DNA from 2 places in the Streptomyces sp. NPDC048462 genome. Region 2 is predicted to be linked to the other one. Evidence: riboswitches for the same ligand, from Rfam matches in the RefSeq annotation. Region 2 holds a riboswitch; the other holds the start of a gene.
What was found. Region 2 has a riboswitch for thiamine pyrophosphate ahead of ACGFU6_RS30405 (purine-cytosine permease family protein). Riboswitches for the same ligand answer to the same signal wherever they lie in the genome.
Positions count from the first base shown of each region.

Region 1 (3,397 bases), on a different contig from region 2:
TGCCTCGGCGAAGTGGCGGCGCGGGATGCGGCCCGCGCGGTACGCGAGCCGCCCGCCCGCCACCGCGTGCCGCATCGCGGCGGCCATCAGCTCGGGCTCCTGGGCCCGGGTCACCGCCGAGGCGAGCATCACAGCCGCGCACCCGAGCTCCATGGCGAACGCCGCGTCCGAAGCCGTCCCGGCGCCCGCGTCCAGGATCACCGGGACCCGGGCCCGCTCGGTGATCAGCTGGAAGTTGTGCGGGTTGCGGATACCGAGCCCCGAACCGATGGGGGAGCCGAGCGGCATGACCGCCGCGCACCCCACGTCCTCCAGTTTCCGGGCGAGCACCGGGTCGTCGTTGGTGTACGGCAGCACGGTGAAACCGTCGTCCACCAGGATCTCCGCGGCGTCCAGCAGCTCGACCGGGTCGGGCAGCAGGGTGCGCTCGTCGGCCACCACCTCCAGCTTGACCCAGTCCGTGCCGAGCGCCTCGCGGGCCAGGCGGGCGGTGAGCACGGCCTCGCCCGCCGTGAAGCAGCCCGCGGTGTTCGGCAGGACGCGGATGGAGAGCTTCTCCAGCACCGAGAGCACGGAACCCCGCACGGTCGGGTCCAGGCGGCGCATCGCGACGGTGGTCAGCTCGGTGCCGGATGCGGTCAGCGAGCGCTCCAGCACGTCGAGGCCGGCCGCCCCGCCCGTCCCCATGATCAGCCGGGAGCCGAAGACGGTGTCCCCGAGGGTGAAGAGGTCGTCGGACACGGTCAGCCTCCCTGGACAGCGGTCAGGACCTCGACCCGGTCGCCGTCGGTGAGCGTCGCGGCGGACCACTGCCCGCGCGGTACGACGGTCTCGTTGAGCGCCGCCGCGACACCCGACGGCGCTGGGGTCAGGGTCGCGACGAGGGCGTCCAGGGTGGTGCCCCCGGCGACGGTGACGGCCTCGCCGTTCACGGAGACGGCCAGGGAAGTGGGCGCGGTCATGCGTGCTGCTCCTGTCGGACGGGGGCGGCGGCCGGGAAGCGGCCGGGGGAGAAGGGGCGGGCCACCTCGGGCAGCTCGCCGTCGGCCAGCAGCTGCGCCATGGCGTCACCGGTGACCGGGGTGAGGAGCACCCCGTTGCGGTGGTGGCCGGTGGCGAGGTGGAGGCCGGGCAGCGCGGTGCGGCCGAGCAGCGGGGCGTTGTCGGGGGAGGCGGGGCGCAGACCGGCCCGGGTCTCGGTGAGCGGCAGTTCGGTGATGCCGGGCACCAGCTCGTGGGCGTCGCGCAGCAGCTCGTACACCCCACCGGCCGTGACGGTGGTGTCCCAGCCCATCTCCTCGCTGGTGGCGCCGACCACCAGCTCGCCGTTCTCGCGCGGTACGAGATAGACGTGGCTGCCGCGCACCACGGCCCGCACGGTGCGGCTGAGGAAGGGGGCGTACGCGGTGGGTACGGTCAGCCGCAGCACCTGGCCCTTGACCGGGCGGACCGGCGGCAGGACCTGATCGGGCACGCCCGCGAGCCGGCCGCTGAAGCTGCCGGCGGCGAGCACGACCTGATCGGCGGCCGGCTCCGAACCGTCGGCCAGCACGGCCCCGGTCGCCCGGTCGCGCACCACGCGGAGCCGTTCGGCCCGCTGCCGGTGGAAGACGACCCCGGCCCGCTCGCACGCCGTCAGCAGCGCGGCGGCCAGCCGGCGCGGGTCGACCTGGTGGTCGCCGTCGACCCGGAGGCCGCCGCGTACGCCCGGCGCGAGCATCGGTTCCAGACGCCGGCACTCGCGGCCGGTCAGCCACTCCGACTCCAGCCCGGAGCGGCGCTGCAGCTCGTGCAGCTCCCGCAGATGGGCGCGGTCGTCGGTGTCCAGCGCGACGGCCAGGGTGCCGCAGGCGCGGAAGCCGATGTCCTGCCCGCTCGCCGCCTCCAGCTCGGCCGCGAACGCCGGATAGCGCGCGGCGGAGGCGACGTTGAGCCCCAGCAGCATCTCCTCGCCGTAGTGCAGTTCGGTGACGGCGGCCAGCATCCCGGCCGCGACCCGGGCGGCGCCGCCGCCCGGGTCGGGGTCGGCGACGGCGGTCGACAGACCGCGCTGCGCGGCCCGCCAGGCGGTCACCAGGCCGATGATCCCGCCCCCGATGACGAGGACGTCGGACCCGCTCGCGCGGTGGACAGGCATGGGCATCCAGCCCCTCCCTTCGCCGGCATGACCCGGATCAGGTTCGTACGGTCGGAGGCCGTCCAGCCTCCCTCTCAGCCCGGTGCGTCCGGGCTCCCGCGAGTCTTTTACGTGGGCCACCCTAGACCCCGCCCCCCGCACCGGGTAAAGCAGGAGGGCGGCGGTACGGGGGCGGCGAGGAACCCCTTTCCTGACGGGCCGTCAGTTGATTAAGGTGGTCGGGTGAACGAGCAGCAGCGGGCGGAGCGACCGGAACGGCAGTCGGAGCGGGCCGGGCGGCGGGTGGTCGTCGTCGGTGCGGGCATGGCGGGCGTGCAGACGGCGGTGGCCCTGCGGGAGCAGGGCTTCACCGGCGCGCTCACCCTCATCGGCGCCGAACCCCACCAGCCCTACGACCGCCCACCGCTGTCCAAGGCGGTGCTGCTCGGCAAGGCCGAGGAATCCGCCTTCGACATCGACTTCGAGACACTCGGCATCGGGCTCCGGCTGGGCGTCGAGGTCGCGGGCCTGCGCGCCGCCGACCACGAACTGGACACCTCCGACGGGCCCGTCCCCTACGACGTCCTGGTCGTCGCCACCGGCGCGGAACCCGTCGTGCTGCCCGGCTCCGAGGGTGTGCCCGGCGTCCATCTGCTGCGCACCCTGGACGACGCGGCGCGGCTGCGGCCCGTCCTGGAGGCCCGGCACGCCGTCGTGGTCGTCGGCGCGGGCTGGATCGGCGCCGAGTTCGCCACCGCGGCCCGCGCCGCAGGCTGCGAGGTCACCGTCGTCGAGGCCGCCGCCCGGCCCCTGGCGGGCGCCCTGCCCGCCGAGGTCGCCGCCCCGATGGCCGCCTGGTACGCGCAGAGCGGCGCCGAACTCCTCACCGGGGCGCGGGTGGCCCGCGTCGAGCCCGGCCGGGTGGTCCTGGCGGACGGCCGCGCCCTCCCGGCCGACGCCGTCGTCGTCGGGATCGGCGCACGGCCCGCCACCGGCTGGCTCGCCGGCTCCGGCGTCGAGCTCGGGCCCGACGGATCGGTGACCGCCGACGCGGCGCTGCGCACCTCGCTGCCCGACGTGTACGCCGTGGGGGACTGTGCCTCCTTCCCCTCCGCGCGCTACGGGGCGCGGCTGCTGGTCCACCACTGGGACAACGCGCTGCAGGGCCCGCGGACCGCGGCCGCCCACATCATCGGGGCGGCGGGGGAGGGCGGTGAGGAGTCGCCCGCCTACGATCCCGTGCCCTATTTCTGGTCCGAGCAGTTCGGCCGGTTCGTGCAG
Region 1 is NZ_JBICXG010000005.1:395,709-399,105, forward strand. Features, by position in the region: gene ACGFU6_RS12710 (thiazole synthase) at 1-741, opposite strand, end outside; gene thiS (sulfur carrier protein ThiS) at 744-962, opposite strand; gene thiO (glycine oxidase ThiO) at 959-2,137, opposite strand; TPP riboswitch at 2,135-2,247, opposite strand; gene ACGFU6_RS12725 (NAD(P)/FAD-dependent oxidoreductase) at 2,441-3,397, shown strand, end outside.
Region 1: linked by a shared signal. The riboswitch ahead of thiO (glycine oxidase ThiO) and the one ahead of ACGFU6_RS30405 (purine-cytosine permease family protein) in region 2 are both predicted to bind thiamine pyrophosphate.

Region 2 (3,397 bases):
CCCGGCTCTTCACCTCCGGCGGCATGGTCCTGGCAGCCGCGACCTTCGTGGCGCTCAAGGAACTGCCGGTCGATTTCGACTACCCGCTCTTCGCCCTGATCCTGCTCGTCAACGGGCTGGCCATGGGACTCTTCGCCTCGCCCAACCGGGCCGCGATCATGAACAGTCTGCCGCCGGACCAGCGCGGTGTGGGCGCGGGGATCAGCACCACGTTCCAGAACTCGGCCACGGTGCTTTCCATCGGCATCTTCTTCTCGCTGATGATCGCCGGCCTGGCGAGCTCGCTGCCCCACACGCTGGCCCACGGACTCACCGAGCAGGGCGTGCCGTCCGCCGACGCGGCACGCGTCGCGGCCCTGCCACCGGTCGGCGTGCTGTTCGCGGCGCTCCTGGGATACAACCCGGTACGCAGCCTGCTGGGCCCGGAGACCCTGGCGCAGCTGCCCACCGCTCACGCCGATTACCTCACCGGGCGGGCGTTCTTCCCGACGCTGATCTCCGGACCGTTCGAGCAGGGCCTCTCCGTGGCCTTCGACTTCGCCATCGCGGCGTGCCTGGTGGCCGCAGTCGTCTCGCTGCTCCGAGGCGGGCGCTACGTCCACGGCGAGACGGTGACCGCGAAGGCGTGACACCCGAGGTCCGCCCCGGAGCCGTCAGGCGCGGCGGCGCAGCCGCAGCGGTGCGTAGACGGCGAGGGCCGCGAGGAACGCCACCCCGTAGGCGAGGTCCGCCCCGTGCAGCGCCTTCGCCACCGGGCCCACGTACAGGCTGGTGTTCATGAACGGCACCGCGGCGGCGAACGCGGCGACGAAGGCGGTGAGCGCCGGCCACCACGGCTGAGCGCGGGAGCTCTCGGCGGCCAGGTCGACGGGGGAGCCGCCGCGGGTCCGCGCGCGGACGAGCCAGTCGACGGCCACGATGGCGACGAACCCGGGGATCCAGTAGCCGACGAGCAGCAGCACGTTCTGGAAGCGGGCGGTGGTGTCGGCCGCGTGCATCCACAGGACGAGGGGGAAGCCGAGGGCTGCGGCGAGCGCGGCGGCGACGGGGCGCGGCAGGCGGACGCCCATGGTCTGCAGCGCCAGCGATCCGCTGTAGTCGTTCATGGCGTTGCTGCACAGCGCGGCGAGCGCGATGGCGAGCAGCCCGAACGCTCCGAGCGCGCCACCGCCCAGCAGGGCGTCGACGCCGTGCGCGGTCTGGTCGGTGAAGACGGACGCACCCCACAGGCCGAGCGTCTGGACCGCCACGAACGAGACGCTGACACCGAGCAGCGTGCACCAGAACATCCGGGGCCGCGAAGCGGTGCGCGGCAGATAGCGGCTGAAGTCGCTGGCGTACGGCGCCCAGGACAGCGCCAGGCTCAGGGCGATGGTGCACGTCAGGACGAACGCGCCGGCCCGGTCGGCGCCGTGCGCGGTGCCGGTCGCGGCGGGGTGGACCCCGTGCAGGAGCTTGGTGGCGAGCACCGCGAACGCGGCGGCGAGGACGAAGGTCATCACGGTCTGGAGCCGGTGGATCACCTCGTACCCCAGCACGCCGAGCGCGCCCTGGGCGGCCATCATGACCAGCACCCCCAGCCAGAAGGGCCAGCCGCACAACTGGGCCAGCGCCTCCCCGCCGAACAGCCCGATCAGCGCGTCCCAGGCGATGGACGACAGCCACTGGAGCGTGCCCGGAAGCACCACACCGCGCCCGAACGCCAGCCTGGCGAGCGGAAGTTGCCCGGCCCCGGTCTGGCTGCCCCAGGTGCCCAGATACGCGGTGGGCACGGCGCCCACGAGCGTGCCGAGCACGACGGCGGTGAGTGCGGTCGCGAAGTCCAGGCCGAGCGCGATGCCGACGGTGCCGGTGAAGACCCCGGTCATGGTCAGGTTGGGGGCGAACCAGACGGTGAACAGCCGGCCGGGCCCGCCGTAGCGGCGGTCCTCCGGAACGGGCGCTATCCCGTGCGCCTCCACGCGCAGATCACCGGGGGCGGTGGGCATCCGCCCGTCGAACGCGGGCCGCCGGTCCGTGGCGGCGCGCTCGTCCTGGGCATACGGCAATGACATGAAGACATCCCTCCGCCAGTGCTAACTGGTTCAGGTTCGACGGGTGTGTTCTCAGCCCCTGCGAGGGGCACCCCGTGTCCGGTGCGGCGGCCAGGATAGCCGGGCGGCTGCGGGCCGCGGTGCGGGGGGTCAGACGGCGAGCGCGCAGCGGAAGCCGCCGTGGCCGGTCGTGCTGTCCGGGCTGTTCGAGGTGCGGGCGGCGACGCGGTAGCGGTTGCAGTAGGAGCGGTGGCACAGGTGCGAGCCGCCGCGCAGTACCCGGTACTCGCCGTGCGGCGGCCCTGCGGGGTCGGTGCGGGTCTCGGCGCGGCCGTTGGTGTGCCAGTCGGCGCTGAACAGGTCGGCGCACCACTCCCACACGTTGCCGGAGACGTTGTACAGGCCGAAGCCGTTGGGCGCGTAGGCCTTGACGGGGGCGGTGCCCGCGTAACCGTCCTCGCGGGTGTTGCGTACCGGGAAGTCGCCCTGCCAGATGTTGCAGCGGTGCCGGCCGTTCGGGGTCAGCTCGTCGCCCCAGGGGAACCGGGCCCGGACGAGGCCGCCGCGTGCCGCCTTCTCCCACTCGGCCTCGGTGGGCAGCCGCTTGCCGGCCCACCGGGCGTAGGCCGTCGCGTCGTTCCACGACACATGGACCACCGGGTGGTCCCGGCGGTCGCCGATCGAGGTGCCGGGCCCCTCGGGTGCCCGCCAGTGCGCCCCGGTCACCGCCCGCCACCAGGGGGCGCCGGGCACGGTGCCCGGCAGTACGGCACGGCGCGCCGACGGGGGGACGAAGGCGCCGAACACATACGACCAGCCGATGAGTTCGGCCTCGGTGCGATAGCCGGTGGCCTTGACGAAGACGGCGAACCGGGCGTTGCTGACGCAGGCCGCGTCGATGTGGAACGGCCCGGTCGTGACCTCCCGCACCGGTCCCTCGCCGTCGTCCGGGAACGCGTCCTGGTCCTCGCCGCCCATCAGGAACGGTCCGCCGGGTACGGCGACCATGCCGCGCAGCAGCTCGGCCCGGCCGCGCACGGGGACGGCGAACTCCGCCGGGGGAGCGGCGGTCACGGCCTGGGCGCCCTCGCGGGCGGGCCCGCAGCAGGCGCTCACCGGGCGGTCCCGCCGCCGGGCGTGCCGGGTGCCGGGCGGTCGAGCAGCTCCGCCAGGTCCTGGCCGGTGGTGCGCAGCAGCAGGGCGACCCCGCCGAGCGCGGCGGCCTCACCGCCGAGGGTGGAGCCGCGCACCTCGATGGTGCGGGGGGCGGACGGCAGGGAGAGCGCGGCGAGCTGTTGCCGGATGGGGGCGAGGACGAGACCGTCCAGGGCCGCCGGTTCGCCGTAGACGACGATGCACTCGGG
Region 2 is NZ_JBICXG010000024.1:11,078-14,474, reverse strand. Features, by position in the region: gene ACGFU6_RS30410 (MFS transporter) at 1-629, shown strand, start outside; gene ACGFU6_RS30405 (purine-cytosine permease family protein) at 654-2,054, opposite strand; TPP riboswitch at 2,045-2,139, opposite strand; gene ACGFU6_RS30400 (formylglycine-generating enzyme family protein) at 2,184-3,149, opposite strand; gene ACGFU6_RS30395 (ROK family transcriptional regulator) at 3,146-3,397, opposite strand, start outside.